DNA from 2 places in the Glycocaulis alkaliphilus genome. Region 1 is predicted to be linked to the other one. Evidence: predicted binding sites of a transcription regulator. Region 1 holds the regulator's gene; the other holds the start of a gene.

Region 1 (7,738 bases):
CCAAGGAGCGCGCCGAGCACCTCATGCTTCTGGACCTGGGGCGCAACGATGTCGGCCGGGTCGCCAGGCCGGGCAGTGTGCGCGTCACCGAGCGCGAGATCGTCGAGCGCTATAGCCACGTCATGCATATCGTCTCCAATGTCGAAGGCGAGCTGAACGATGGCGAGGATGCCATATCGGCCCTGTTCGCCGGCTTCCCGGCAGGCACGGTCTCGGGCGCACCCAAAGTGCGCGCCATGGAGATCATTGACGAGCTGGAGCCGCACCGGCGGGGCATTTATGCAGGAGCTGTCGGCTATTTCGGCGCCGGCGGTGGCATGGATACCTGCATCGCGCTGAGAACAGCCATCATCAAGGACGGCGTCATGCATGTGCAGGCAGGCGCGGGCATCGTTCTGGATTCCGACCCCGAGGCCGAGCGCATGGAAACCGTGAACAAGGCCAAGGCCCTGTTCCGCGCAGCAGAAGAGGCATGGCGTTTCGCTTAGCTGGCCTGATGCCTGCCACGCGCTTCGGCAAGGCGCGAAACCGTGACGAGCTCCACCCCTGCCGCCTCGGCGCGCTCTGCCAGTCCTTCAAGGGCGGCCAGCGTCATGGCATGCGGATGACCGATGGCAATGGCAGACCCGGTCGCAACAGCGCGGTCAAGCGCCTCGCCAATCGCCGCGTCAATCGCCTGAGGCGTGCGCACATGGTCCAGAAAGACATCCCGGCGCAGAGCCGTAAGTCCGGCCCCTGTAGCGACCGCGGCAGCAACGCTGCGCTGATGGGTGAGGGAATCGACAAAGATCAGGCCAGAGCCTTCCAGCGCGGCAAACACGCGTGCCATGGCTGCCCGGTCCGTTGTCATGGCGCTGCCCATATGGTTATTGAAGCCGGTAGCGCCCGGAACGCGCGACAACGCCCACCCTGTCCGGCGGGCGATCTCTGCAATGTCGTGCGCGCGGATCAGCGCATTGGGTCCGGGATCAGCAAGGCCGACAGGCTCCATCGGCAGATGCAGGAATACTTCCAGCCCGGCAGCAGAAGCTGCATGCGCAATGTCCGGCGCGGCGTCAGCAAAGGGCAGGATGGAGAGTGTCAGGGGCAGGCCAGACGCTACGAGCGCATCGGCCACCGCCACCTCCGGCCCTATGTCATCAATGATGACCGCCAGCATGGGCCGCACGCCGGACATGACGAATGTTTCTTCAGGCAGAACAGGCATGGCAGCATCGGCCACAACCGGGAGGCTTTCCAGAACTGGCGCGGCTTCTCCCGGCGAAACAGCCTGGAGCGCGCCCTCCTCTGCCGCCTCACGGCTGCCCAGCTGAAACGCCAGACCGGCAAGCAGCAGCATCGCCGCGGCGGCTGCGCTGGCCATATGGATGACGCTGGTTGCGGGCGAGGACATGAAAATGATGCATAAGGTGAGTCGCAAACATTGGCGGCTCCTCAATGCCCGACTAGATTGCCTCTGCCGCGCCGCAATATGGACCTATCGGGCATGCTGCTCATCATCGACAATTACGACAGCTTCACCTTCAACCTGGTCCATTATTTCCAGGAGCTCGGCGCGCAGACCCGCGTGATCCGCAACGATGCCATGAGCGCGGCTGAGGCGCTGGGCCTCGGCGCAGAAGCCATCGTCCTGTCACCCGGCCCGTGCGACCCTGACCGCGCTGGCATCTGTCTGGACGTGCTGCGACAGGCGCCGGCCGGCCTGCCGGTCCTCGGCGTCTGCCTCGGTCATCAGGCGATGGGACAGGTCTATGGCGGCAAGGTGGTTCAGGCACGCGAGATCATGCACGGCAAGACCAGCCCGATCACGCATGACGCTACGGGCGTGTTTGCCGGCCTGCCCTCACCGTTTGAGGCGACGCGCTACCACTCGCTCGCCGTCGACCTGCCCGAGGGCAGCGAGCTGGTCGTCAACGCCCGCACCGCCGATGGCGAGATCATGGGCCTCCGGCACCGTTCCCGCCCTGTACATGGCGTCCAGTTCCACCCCGAATCGATTGCCTCCGAGCACGGCCATGCCCTTTTGAAGAATTTTCTGGCTGAAATCCCCCGCCAGTCCGGCAAGGCCGCCGCATGAGCCAGATGCGCCCGGCCATCTCCGCCCTTGCAGGCGGGAAACTGCCTGCGCCAGAGGCGCTGGAGGCGGCTTTTGATGCGCTGATGGATGGCGAAGCGGATCTGGCCGAGATTGGCGGCTTTCTTATTGGACTGGCCGCGATTGGCGAGGATCCGGGCGTGCTGGCCACCGGAGCGCGCGCCATGCGCGCGCGGATGAACACGGTGAAAGCTCCCGCCAATGCCATTGATACATGCGGAACCGGCGGCGACGCCCGGGGCACATGGAACATCTCCACCGCCGCCGCGCTGGTGGCTGCTGCTGCGGGCGCCGTGGTTGCCAAGCACGGCAACAAGGCTGCCTCGTCGAAATCCGGCTCTGCCGAAGTGCTCGATTCATCGGGTGTGAACCTGATGGCAACGCCTGAACAGATCGAACGGGCGCTGGACGAGGCCGGTGTCGCCTTCCTGTTCGCCCAGGCCCATCACGGCGCCGTGCGCCACGTGGCCCCTGCCCGCAAGACGCTGGGGGTGCGCACCGTGTTCAACCTGCTGGGTCCGCTATCAAACCCTGCGGGCACACGCCGCCAGCTTCTGGGTGTGTTCGACCAGCGCTGGCTTGTGCCCATGGCCGAGGCCTTGCGCGATCTGGGCGCCGAGCGTGCGTGGATCGTCCACGGCGAAGACGGTCTGGATGAGATCACCACAACCGGCGCCACCCATATCGCCAGCCTGGAGGCCGATGGCAGCGTGCGCGAGTTCACCGTCACGCCTGAAGATGCCGGATTGCCCCGCGCGAGCCTTGATGATCTCAAGGGCGGGGAACCGGCCGAGAATGCCGCCGCGCTGCACCGCCTGCTGGACGGCGAGCGTGGCGCATACCGCGACATTGTCCTGTTCAATGCCAGCGCGGCACTGGTGCTTGCGGGCAAGGCTGATGGCCTGAAAGACGGCGTGGCGCTGGCAGCAGCCGCCATTGATGACGGGCGGGCCGCCGGAACGCTCAATAAGCTTGTACATATTACAAACACCTGAGGAGCGCCCGCGATGAGCGACACGCTGGAGCGTATTGGCATCTACAAGCGCGCGGAGACCGCGCGCCGCAAGGCAGCTCTCAGCTATGCCGACATCTGCGCAAAGGCGCGCGCTGCCTCACCTGTGCGCGGTTTTTTCAGGCAGCTGCAAACCCGGCAAGCCGCCGACGGACTGGCGCTGATTGCGGAGATCAAGAAGGCAAGCCCCTCCAAAGGCCTGATCCGCGCCGACTTTGACCCTCCCGCGCTCGCCCGCGCCTATGAGGACGGGGGCGCAGCCTGCCTCTCCATCCTCACTGACACGGAAAGCTTTGAAGGAGCCGACAGCCATCTTGTCGAGGCGCGCGCCGCCGTCTCCCTGCCCGTATTGCGCAAGGACTTCCTCTATGACCCCTGGCAGGTCGTAGAGGCCCGCGCTCTGGGCGCAGACTGCATTCTGGTCATCATGGCAGCCGTGGACGACACGCTGGCCGCCGATCTGGTGGCCGAGGCTGCACGCTGGGACATGGATGCCCTTATCGAGGTGCATGACCGGGCGGAGCTGGACCGGGCCCTCGCCCTGCCCTCGCCGCTCATTGGTATCAATAACCGCAATCTGCGCACCTTCGATGTGACGCTCGATACGTTCGAGGCGCTCAGCGCGCATGTCCCCGAGGACCGCTTTCTCGTCGCCGAGAGCGGCATTTTCTCCTTCGATGACGCTGAGCGGGTGCGTAAGTCCGGCGCCAAAGCGCTTCTGGTCGGCGAAAGCCTCATGCGCCAGAATGATGTAACGTCAGCGGTGAAAGACCTGATGAAGTTCGCGTGAGACCCCGTATTCCGCTTGACCAGCCGCCGGAACAGGCATAGAACAAAACATGGCCTTTCTGGCTTTGTTCCCGCTGCGCCTGGAGATCAGACCCCTCATGCTGACCCGCAAACAACACGAGCTTCTGCTCTTCATTCACAAGCGCCTCTCTGAAGACGGCGTTTCCCCGTCCTTTGACGAGATGAAGGAAGCGCTTCAGCTGGCTTCAAAGTCCGGTGTTCACCGCCTCGTCAGCGCGCTGGAGGAGCGTGGCTTCATTCGGCGTCTGGCCCACCGGGCCCGGGCGCTCGAAGTGCTCAAGCTCCCGGATGCCTCCGCACCGCGCGCAAGCGCCGCAGATAATGTCGTCAGCGGCAATTTTGCCCGCCGTGAAGTCGAGACGGATTCGGTGGATGTGCCGCTTCTGGGCAAGATCGCGGCTGGTGTGCCCATCGAAGCCATCCAGCACGAAACCGAGCGTTTCGGCGTGCCGTCCCAAATGGTCTCGTCGGGTGAACATTTCGCGCTCGAGGTCGAGGGCGATTCCATGATCGAGGCCGGTATTCTGGATGGCGATTACGTCATTATCCGGCGCGGAGACACGGCCAATAATGGCGAGATTGTCGTTGCGCTGGTGGATAATGAGGAAGCCACGCTCAAGCGCATCCGCCGCAAGGGCGGGTCGATTGCTCTTGAAGCGGCCAACCCGGCCTATGAGACCCGTATTTTCGGGCCCGACCGGGTGCAGGTTCAGGGTCGTCTGGTGGGGCTGATCCGCCGCTATCACTGATCCGGGAGTCCGGGCGGCGGCGGACAGTCAGCTGCCCCGCTCCCGCCCCCAGACACGGGCCGCACTGCCATCATTGGCGCCGCGCAGGCGGATTATGCGGCCATCTCTGACCCAGAACTCGGCACTGCCCAGCTCTGCCCGCGCCGCATCATCGAGAACAGGCACCGCGCAGCGGCGCTTCTGCCAGGCGCTTACCGTGCCGCGCGCGACCACCAGGTCTGCGCGTACGCAGTCTTCCTCCAGCGAGGCGGGATGCTCGCTGACCGCTACGCGCAGCCCCTCGGCCGTGACGACAAGGCAGCCCAGCGGATCGCACGCGTAATCCCCGCGCGGCGCGGCGCTTAGCCCTGTTCCTGCGCGCTGCAGGAGAACGCCTGTCTCGAACCGGCCCCGGCGGCGGTCGCTGACCTGCCAGTCTCCAGGTTCACCGGACTCAGCTGAAAGGCTGCGCGAAACGAGTACGCCCGACGAGGTGATCATCATGTCGGGCGGCGATTGCAGTGCCCACAGGCCAAGCGCCCCGGCAGCAAAAGGGACACCCGCCACTCGCACCAGCCCGCGCCCCAGCGTCGCCAGGGCAAACCCGGTCGCATAAAGGCCAAGCACGATCCCGCCCGGTGCCAGCGCCGGCATGGCCGCGCCGGGCAGCGAGGATGTCCACGTGGCGATGGCAAGAACGATGTCCATGCCCGCCGCGCTCACCAGGAGCGGCAGCCCTTCCAGCCCGAAGGGAGCCAGCAATAGCCCCACGACACCCGCCGGCATGACCCAGAAGCTGAAGACCGGCATGGCCAGAAGGTTTGCGCCAAACCCGTAGGCTGCCATGCGCTGGAAGTGGAAGGCGGCAAAAAGCCCGGTCGCGCTGCCCGCCACCAGGCTGGTAACGGCAAGGCCTGTAAACGCGGCCTGTACCCGCGCAAACCAGCCATAGTCGGCCATATCGCGTGTCATCCGCCATCTCTGCCAGGCTTCATAGACGGCGATCAGCGCGGCGGTGGCGGCGAAGCTCATCTGGAAACCCGGCTCGATCACGCTTTGCGGGCTGAATGCGATGATGATGAGTGCGGCCAGAGCAAGCGACTGAAACGACACCGCTCTTCGCCCTATCAATATCGCCGTGAACATGACCGCAGCCATGACGAAGGCACGCTGGGTGGAGATCGCCCCGCCAGACAGCAGCAGATAGCCAAGGGCGGCGAGCAGTGCGATCAGCGCGGCAGGCTTTCGCGGGTCATGCGCGCGGGCGAAGGGCTCAATCGAGGCGATGAGCCAGCGCGCCGCGAAATAGATACCGCCCGCCAGCAATGCCATATGCATCCCCGATATGGCCAGCAAATGGCCAAGCCCGGATAGCCTGAGCGCCTCCGCATGGGCCTCGGTAACGCCTGAGCGCTCCCCGGTCAGCAGCGCGGCAATGACCGGTCCGGAGTTCGGCCCGGCAGCATCGGAAATGCGCTGCGCCAGCCGCCAGCGCCATCCCAGAAATGCCCGCTCGCTCTCATCGCCGGCAATCTCTTCCGGCTGAGGCTGTGAGATGGAAAAGCCGGCAAGCGCCACCCGCTGATACCAGGCCGCCCGCGCACCGTCATAGCCACCCGCCGCCGCAGGCCCACGCGGATGGGACAGGACAGCATTGATACGTATGCCGTCGCCGGGGGTCAGGGTTTCGGTGTTGATCCGCAAGCGCACCCGGAACGGCGCCACATCGGCGCGCTCCAGCGTCTGTACGCGCAGCAGCACGCGCCCCGACCGGCCTCTGCGTTCGATGCGCTCCACCCAGCCTGTAACCGTGCGGGCTCGGTCACTGACCTCGATCACGGGCGGCGCAAGCGAGAGCGTCCTGCCCTGAACATGGGCATGCCCGGCCAGCGCACAGGCGCTCAGCACGATCGCTGCCATCAGGGACGGCTTGGCGGTGAAAAGCGGGACGGCCAGAACGCAGGCAAAAGCGGCAAGCCAGAAAACCGGGATCAGCACGCTGCCAGGCTCTGCCGGAACCGAAAGATAGACTGCCGCACCCAGCCCCGCGGCCAGCGGCGCCCACAAGATCAGATCGGACGGCCGGACAGCTCTTGATGGCAATACAGGCTGCAAAAGACGGCTCAGTGCCGCGCGCTCGGCGCCCGAAACCGGGCTGCGCCCCCGCTGGATTGATGTCCAGACCGCCTGGATGTAGCGGCGCATGCAGCCACCCTGTGTTGTCACTTCAGCGGTGAGACTATCTCTTTACCGCGCTAACATGCTAATCATCCCGCTCCCTTCGCAGCGCAGCAACATCTCGCACGTGCAAAACAGATCAGACATCATCACGCGTTTCGCGCCTTCACCCACCGGCTTCCTCCATATTGGAGGGGCGCGCACGGCCTTGTTCAACTATCTTTTTGCGCGCCAGGCAGGCGGCCAGTTCAAGCTTCGCATCGAAGATACCGACCGTGAACGCTCCACGACCGAGGCTGTAGACGCGATTCTGGCCGGCATGAACTGGCTGGGGCTGGAATGGGATGGCGAGGCCGTTTCCCAGCATGCGCGCGCAGACCGCCATCGCGAAATCGCTGAAGAGCTTGTCGCGCAAGGAAAGGCATTCCGCTGCTATTGCACACCCGAGGAAGTGGAAAAGCTGCGCGAGGAAGCCTTCGCTGAAGGCCGCGCGCTGCGTTCACCCTGGCGCGATGGCGGCACACCGCCCGGTGACATGCGGTTTACCGTCCGCTTTCGCGCACCCGACAGCGATGTGACGCTGCATGACGCGGTTCAGGGCGACGTGCGCTGGGCGGCCAAGGAGTTCGACGACCTCATCCTGCTGCGCGCCGACGGAAACCCGACCTATAATCTCGCTGTCGTGGTTGATGACCATGATATGGGCGTCACCCACATCATCCGCGGCGACGATCATCTGGTGAATGGCGGCCGCCAGGCCCAGCTTTACGATGCGCTGGGCTGGGACCGGCCGGTCTTCGCCCATATCCCCCTTATCCACGGGCCCGATGGCAAGAAGCTCTCCAAACGCCACGGCGCGTTGGGGGCCGAGGCCTATCGCGAGATGGGCTATCTGCCCGAAGGCCTGCGCAATTA
Region 2 (7,738 bases), 380 kb from region 1:
ATCTGCCGATTGCGCTGAGAAACTGGCGGCGCTGAACCGGGCTTGTGATCAGGTTTCGGAGATTTCCAGCCGACGTTCGATGCGATTAAGGCGTGCCTGCAACGACGCCAGCGCGCCTTCATGTGCGGCATCGGTGGACATGAACGCGGTCAGGTGCTGACGCAGGCTAATAAGGCTGGTCTTCACATCGGACATATCGTTCTGCAGCGTTCCCACTTGGGTTCGCAGCGCCTTCAGGTGTTCAAGCAAAGGCTCGTTTGTAACGTTGTCTGCCATAAACCTCGTCCTGGGCACACGACGTCAACAACCCATTCGCGGGATCAACGCCGAAAACAGAGTATACGGCTTCATTGGCTTTCAGTCACTTTTTCCCGCAATCGTGTCCATGAGCTGGCGGAGCTGAACGCATCACCGCCATTGACACCCATACGAACATGCGTATTTTCGCGCGCTCGCGAAGCGTCAGGTCCGGTCTGGCGCGGCAATCCAGTTTCAGGTGAGTGACATGGCCAAGCCGACAACCATCAAGATCCGCCTCAATTCGACGGCTGGCACGGGTTACTTCTACGTGACCAAGAAAAACGCGCGTACCATGACCGAGAAACTCGTGCTGAAAAAGTACGATCCGGTCGCGCGCAAGCATGTCGAGTTCAAGGAAGGCAAGATCAAGTAGATCTGCCCCTTACCGCATCTGCCGATTTGAGGAAGGCCGCGTGATCGTCACGCGGCCTTTTTCTGTGCCGCCATGACCTGATTGCGGCCAGCAGCCTTGGCCTGATAGAGCGCGGCATCAGCGCGCGCAATAAGGCGTTCTGGCGTATCGCCATGCATGATTTCGGCGACGCCGGCACTGGTTGTCACATCCACCGTGATTCCCGCATTCGCCAGACGGAAGGGCGCGCGCGCGATCGCTGCCCGCACCCGCTCGGCGGCTTCCACGGCTTCCCTCTGGGTCGCTCCGGAGAGTACGACCATGAATTCCTCGCCGCCATGACGCCCGGCAATGTCGAGCGCGCGCAGCTGGGCGTTCATGCGTTCGGTAAAGGCGCGCAGCACCTCATCTCCGGCCTGGTGGCCCCAAGTGTCGTTGATGCGCTTGAAATGGTCGATGTCAAACAGGATGACCGACACCGTCTCGGCGGCGGCCTCCCAGGCATCGACAGCCTGACGCAGGCGTGAGCCCATATAGCGGCGATTATAAAGCCCGGTCAGCGGATCAATGACCGCCATCTCAAGGCTCTCTTCCAGACGCTCGCGCAGCTGTTCGGCATAGCGCTTGCGCTTTAGCTGGGTGTTCAGGCGCGCCGCCAGCTCACCCGGATCAACCGGGCGCGTCACCACATCGCTGACCCCCAGATCCAGCGCGCGGACCATGTCCTGCGGCGTGTCGGGATCGACAACGCAGATGATCGGCGTGTGCCGGGTTACAGCGTCAGAGCGGATGCGCGCACAGACGCGCAAGGCATCAAACTTTGCCGTCGCCAGATCGATCAGCACCAGCTCTGCCCCGGCCCGCGCGGCCTTCACCACGCCAGCCGGATCACCGATCGGGCGCGCCGCGAAGCCCTTGGGCAGCTTGGCAGACAGGCGCTCGGCGGCGACATCATCGCCAGCGGCCACGATAACAATCGCCGGGCCGTCCAGATCACCGTCCTCAACGCCATCATCAGCCAGTGCGCCCTCGTGGCGCAGGCGCAGCTCGTCGAGCACTTCCTTCAGGCGCAGAAGCGAGCGCACACGCGCAAACAGGGCAACATCATTGACCGGCTTGGTGAGAAACTCGTCCGCGCCCGCTTCCAGCCCCTTCACCCGGTCCTCGCGCTGATCCAGCGCCGTTACCATGATGACGGGGATATGGCGGGTGGCAGCGTCGGCCTTCAGGCGGCGGCAGGTTTCAAACCCGTCCATGCCTGGCATCATGATGTCCAGAAGGATCATGTCCGGCATGGTGTCGCGGGCCTTTTCAAGGCACTCGGCTCCGGAAGACGCCAGCACGACATCAAAATACTCAGCCGACAGGCGCGCTTCCAGCAAGCGCCTGTTGGTCTCGATATCATCGACTACGAGGATGCGCGCACTCATGGGTCTGGCGCCTCCCTATCCGATAAATTTCCGGATTGTCTCGATAAAGCTCGTCACCGTGATGGGTTTGGAGAGATAGCCCTCACACCCGCCTTCGCGGATACGCTCCTCATCACCCTTCATGGCAAAGGCGGTGACGGCCACGACCGGGATACCGGAGAGGTCTTCATCGCTCTTGAGCCATTTGGTGACGTCCAGCCCGGACACTTCCGGCAGCTGGATGTCCATCAGGATGAGATCGGGGCGATGCTCGCGCGCGATATCAATGGCCTTCAGGCCCTCCCGGGTCTGGAGGGTCTCGTAGCCGTGGGCCTCGAGCAGATCATGAAATAACTTCATGTTCAGCTCGTTATCTTCAACGATCAGAACTTTTTTGGACATGACCTGCAGCATGGCGACCGCGTGCTTCCCCCGTTTGCCCCGCCTTTGGCGTGGACCTTTTTCCATCCACTGCCGAGTAGACACCATTTTCCTTAATCAACGATGAGTCGCGCGCTAGGAACCCGGTAAGGAACAAGATAAGAACGTGGCCACACCATGACTGGCAGGGGATTCCGCATGATCCGCATCGGCGTTGATCTGGGCGGCACCAAGACAGAAGCCATCGCGCTGGGCGCTGACGGCACCATTCTGGCCCGCATCCGCAAGCCGTCGCAGTCCACTTACCGCCTCGGCGTGGAACTGATTCGCGATCTTGTCGCCGAAGTCCGCCAGCTAGCGGGCGGCACGCCTGCAAGCGTTGGCATCGGTCACCCCGGCTCGATCAATCCGCGCACCGGGCTGGTACGCAACGCCAACTCCTCCCACCTCAATGGCCAGCCCCTGCAGCGCGATCTGACAGACGTGCTGGCGCAGGACGTGCGCTGCGCCAATGACGCCAACTGTTTTGCCCTGTCCGAAGCCACCGACGGCGCAGGCGCGGGCGCGCATTGCGTGTTCGGCGTGATCGCAGGCACGGGCGTAGGCGGCGGCATCGTCATTGGCGGACGCCTCCATGAGGGCGGCGGGCTTATCGCCGGCGAGTGGGGACACACCTCCCTGCCCCGCCCTTCAACGGACGAGATTCCCGGACCCCGATGCGGATGCGGCCGCCTTGGCTGCGTGGAAAGCTGGTGCTCCGGCCCGGCGCTGGCACGCGACCACCAGCGAGTGACAGGCGAAAGCCTTACAGCCGACCAGATTGCAACAAAGGCCGCCGAAGGCGACGTGAAAGCAGCTGCCGCGCTCGCCCGTCACGCTGACCGGCTGGCGCGCTCGCTCTCCACCATCGTCAACGTGCTGGACCCCGATGTGATCGTGCTGGGCGGCGGACTATCCAACCTGCCCGGCCTGGCCGCCGATCTGGAAACCCGCCTCGCCCCGCATGTCTTCTCCGACGAGTTCCGCACACGCGTCGTAGTGAACCGGCACGGCGACTCCTCCGGTGTGCGCGGGGCTGCCTGGCTATGGCCAATGGAAGCGCAATGACCGGGTATTGCCGTACCTGTTTTGCACCATCAACGCCGCCGCGATGCGGGGCGTGCGGCTCGCGCAAGGTGTTCGTCCATGACGAGCTGGAAACCCTCTCGATCGCCCATATCGACTGCGATGCCTTCTATGCCTCCATTGAGAAGCGCGATGATCCGTCGCTGGCCAACCAGCCGGTCATTATTGGCGGCGGCAAGCGCGGCGTGGTGGCCACCGCCTGCTATGTGGCAAGGCTGCACGGCGTGCGCTCGGCCATGCCCATGTTCAAGGCGCTCAAAGCCTGCCCGGATGCCGTGGTCATCTCCCCGCGCATGAGCCTCTATGCAGCCGAAGGCAAGCGCATCCGCCAGATGATGGAGGACGTAACCCCGGCGGTGGAGCCGCTCTCCATCGATGAGGCGTTTCTCGACCTGACGGGCACGCAGCGCCTGCACGGCAGCCCGCCCGCATTGACGCTGATGAAGCTGGCGGCGCGCATCAAGTCGGAGGTGGGCGTCACGGTGTCGGTGGGCCTCAGCTACAACAAGTTTCTCGCCAAGACCGCATCCGAACTCGACAAGCCGGACGGATTTTCGGTGATAGGACGGGCCGAGGCGGCAGACTTCCTGCGCCCGCGCCCGGTGCAGAGCGTGTTTGGCGTCGGCCCGGCCTTTGCCGCCACGCTGAACCGGGACGGGCTGAAGACGCTCGGAGACGTCATTGCGCGCGGTGAGGATGCGCTGCTGCGCCGTCACGGGCCGTCGGGCGCGCGGCTCTGGCGGCTGGCGCAAGGCATAGACCATCGTCCGGTGGCCCGCGATGGCGAACGCAAGAGCGTGTCAGCCGAAACCACCTTCTTTGACGATGTCGCCAGCCATGAGGAGCTGGAAAAGCGTCTCTGGCCGCTATGCGTGAAGGTGGCCGACCGGATGAAGGCGCAAGGCATTGCTGGCCGCGTCGTCACGCTGAAACTGAAGACGGACAGCTTCAAATCCCTGACGCGGCGGCGCACGCTCAACCAGCCCGCCCAGCTGGCCGACACGCTGTTCCGCACAGGCCGCGAGCTCTTACGCGCCGAGCCGCAAGGCCCACGCTACCGGCTGATCGGGATAGGTTTCAGCGATCTGGAACCGGCCACGGGCGATGCGCGCGACCTTCTCGATCCTGACGGGCCCAAGCGCGCCGCTGCCGAGCGCGCCATGGACAAGGCCCGCGCCAGATTTGGCCCCTCGGCGGTCATCAAGGGGCGCTCCCTGAAAGACCATTAGCATTTGTTCACTTGGCCGCATGGCACTGAGATGTTTGGCTGAAATCTGGAAGGCGGAAAAACCCCATGCTCCATCGCTGTCCCTGGCCGGGCGAAGACCCGCTCTATGTCGATTATCACGACACCGAATGGGGTGTGCCCGAGCGTGATGACGAGGCCTTGTTTGCCAAGCTGATCCTTGACGGGTTTCAGGCCGGCCTCAGCTGGATCACCATTTTGCGCAAGCGCGAGGCGTTCCTGGAGGCGTTTGACGGCTTCAACCCGGAGACGCTGGCACGCTATGGCGAGGCGGATATTGCCCGCCTGCTCGGCAATGCGGGCATTATCCGATCGCGCGCGAAGATCGAAGCCTCGATAGGCAATGCGAAAGCCTATCTCGCCATGCGCGAGCGCGGACAGGGCTTTAGCGACTATCTGTGGAATTTCGTGGACGGCGAGCCGGTGCAGAACCGCTTCTCCACGATGAAGGAAGTGCCCGCCGAAACGCCGGTCAGTCAGGCGATGAGCAAGGCCCTCAAGAAGGAGGGCTTCAAATTCTGCGGCCCGGTCATCGTCTATGCCTTCATGCAGGCGACCGGGCTGGTCAACGATCATCTGGTCAGCTGTCACCGCCATGAGGAAGTGAAAAACCTGTCGAGGTCATCATGAAACCTGCACTGAAACTCGCCGTTCTTGCCCTTGGGGTTCTCGCGCTCGGTGCCTGCGCCAACCGTCCGCCAGCCCACGCGCTGGACCGGGACTGCGAGATGGGCGGACGCCACGGCCCCACTGGCGTGCTGGAATACCAGTGTACGGACGGAGATGGCGTCGTACGCGAGCGCCCGCAGCCCATTCACCGCGTCATCAGCGGCGGGCGCAGCGGCTGATCCGCTCCAACGACCATCCCTTGTTGTGCGCAAGCCACATGCACGTGCGGGGATAATCGGGTATGGCCAAAGGCCACCGGCGTCACAATGGTCGACTCTGCACCTTTGTGAAGGCTAGGGTAACGACATAGCGATCAGGAATCGTTTGGGGAAACCGATGAGTGAAGCCGTCATTCGCGCCACAGGGCTGTGGACGCCGCCCCATTCCATATCCAATGAAGAGCTGGTGGCTGCGTATAATGCCTATGCCGAGCGCTATAATGGCGAGCATGCGGACGACATCTCCCGCGGCGAGCTGGAAGCGCTGACACCCTCCTCAGCGGAGTTCATCGAGAAGGCATCGGGCATCAAGTCCCGCTTTGTCGTCGAAAAAGACGGCGTACTCGACATCACCCGGATGATGCCCAACATCCCTGAGCGCTCGAACGATGAGCCTGCCATCCTTGCCGAGATCGGCGCCCACGCTGCCCGCGATGCGCTGGAGCGCGCCGGCAAGACGCCTGCTGACGTGGATGGCATCATTGTCGCCGCGTCCAACATGCAGCGCGCCTATCCGGCGGTCGCGATCGAGGTGCAACAGCTTCTGGGGATGGAGCACGGCTTCGGCTTTGACATGAATGTCGCCTGTTCCTCGGCCACGTTCGGCATGCAGGCCGCTGCGGACATGATCGCGGCGGGCAATGCCCGCGCCATACTGGTGGTCAGCCCGGAGATCACGTCCGGGCACCTCAACTGGCGCGACCGCGACAGCCATTTCATCTTTGGCGATGTGGCCACGGCGGTGTTGCTGGAGCGCGCGGAGCTGGGGACAGGCGGATGGCGGATTATCGGCTCGCGCCTGAAAACCCAGTTCTCCAACAATATCCGCAATAATTTCGGCTTCCTGAACCGCACCGAGCGCGCCACCGGCGACAACCGTCCGCTGCAGAATGGTTCACCGAAAGATGACAGGCTCTTCGTCCAGGAGGGCCGCAAGGTCTTCAAGGAGGTCGTGCCGATGGTGTCGGACATGATCCGCGAGCACATGGATGATCTTGGGCTGGAGCCAGACCAGATGCGCCGTGTCTGGCTGCACCAGGCCAATATCAACATGAATCTGATGATCGCCAAGAAAGTGTTCGGGCGGGAAGCTGGTGGCGAGGATGCGCCGACCATTCTGGATGAATACGCCAACACATCCTCTGCCGGTTCGATCATCGCATTTCACAAGCACTCCGATGATCTGAAAAGCGGCGACAAGGGTGTGATCTGCTCGTTCGGCGCCGGGTATTCTGCCGGCACCGTCTTTGTGGAGAAGCTTTAGATGAACCGGGCCGGCGAGACCGATCTCGCCGCGCGGATTCTGGCCAAGACCAACGAGTATCTCGATTTTCCGAGCGTCGTTGGCCACGAGACACCGTTTCTTGACCATCTCGCGCGCGATTTTTCGGGGCTTGGCTTCACGCCGGAGCGCCACGCCAATCTGTGCGTCATCGATACCGCAAAGCCCGGCCCGGTCTTCATCGCGCATGTGGACAGGCACGGCGCCGTGATCGCGCCCGACGGAGCCCCCGTCTACGCCGCCCACGCGGTCAAGAACGAGAAGTATGGCGAGCAGGCGGTTGCGTCGGAGGTTCTCGCTGTGCGCGTTAACGAACGCTATGGCGGCGAGGAAGTCTTCGCGTATGACCGCAAGACCGGCGGACGCCTCGCCTACGGCGATGTCACCGGCGCGAGGCTGGATGGCGAGGGCCGGATCGTTCTGGATATTCCCGGGATGCCGGCCCTGCCGCCGGGAACCCCTATCAGCTTTGCCCGCGCACTTGATCGCAGCTCGAACGGGCAAGTCTCCGGCCAGCTGGACAACCCGGTATCGGTGGCGGTACTGCGCGTTGCCGCCGAGCTGGGACTGGGCGGTCATATCGTCTTCACCGCCGAAGAGGAAATCGGGCGTTCCGCCGCGCACTTCCTGCATTGGGCAGACAAGGCGCTGCCCGCGCGCAAGGATGTCGTCGTTCTGGACACCAGCCCGTTCGAGGATTCGGCGGCCATGCTGGCAGGCGCCGTCATCCTGCGGCGGCGTGATGCCAGTGCCAGC

Evidence for each region. The regulator LexA, encoded in region 1, represses DNA repair genes until DNA is damaged. The targets are predictions, from matches to a motif close to ATGTTCCNCTTGTGTTCC.
Region 2: X907_RS06870 (ROK family protein) is a predicted target of LexA. The motif match lies at 2,593-2,610, and genes of this name have one in related genera.

What each region holds. Positions count from the first base shown of each region.
Region 1 covers NZ_CP018911.1:1,814,201-1,821,938, forward strand. Annotated here, with positions in the region: gene trpE (anthranilate synthase component I) at 1-488, shown strand, start outside; gene X907_RS08645 (divergent polysaccharide deacetylase family protein) at 485-1,393, opposite strand; gene X907_RS08650 (anthranilate synthase component II) at 1,487-2,077, shown strand; gene trpD (anthranilate phosphoribosyltransferase) at 2,074-3,090, shown strand; gene trpC (indole-3-glycerol phosphate synthase TrpC) at 3,103-3,897, shown strand; gene lexA (transcriptional repressor LexA) at 3,995-4,666, shown strand; gene X907_RS08670 (ComEC/Rec2 family competence protein) at 4,694-6,850, opposite strand; gene gltX (glutamate--tRNA ligase) at 6,906-7,738, shown strand, end outside.
Region 2 covers NZ_CP018911.1:1,431,399-1,439,136, reverse strand. Annotated here, with positions in the region: gene X907_RS06895 (MFS transporter) at 1-35, shown strand, start outside; gene X907_RS06890 (hypothetical protein) at 49-276, opposite strand; gene rpmG (50S ribosomal protein L33) at 506-673, shown strand; gene X907_RS06880 (PleD family two-component system response regulator) at 721-2,082, opposite strand; gene X907_RS06875 (response regulator) at 2,098-2,463, opposite strand; gene X907_RS06870 (ROK family protein) at 2,641-3,549, shown strand; gene X907_RS06865 (DNA polymerase IV) at 3,546-4,796, shown strand; gene X907_RS06860 (DNA-3-methyladenine glycosylase I) at 4,862-5,443, shown strand; gene X907_RS06855 (hypothetical protein) at 5,440-5,661, shown strand; gene X907_RS06850 (beta-ketoacyl-ACP synthase III) at 5,819-6,964, shown strand; gene X907_RS06845 (zinc-binding metallopeptidase family protein) at 6,965-7,738, shown strand, end outside.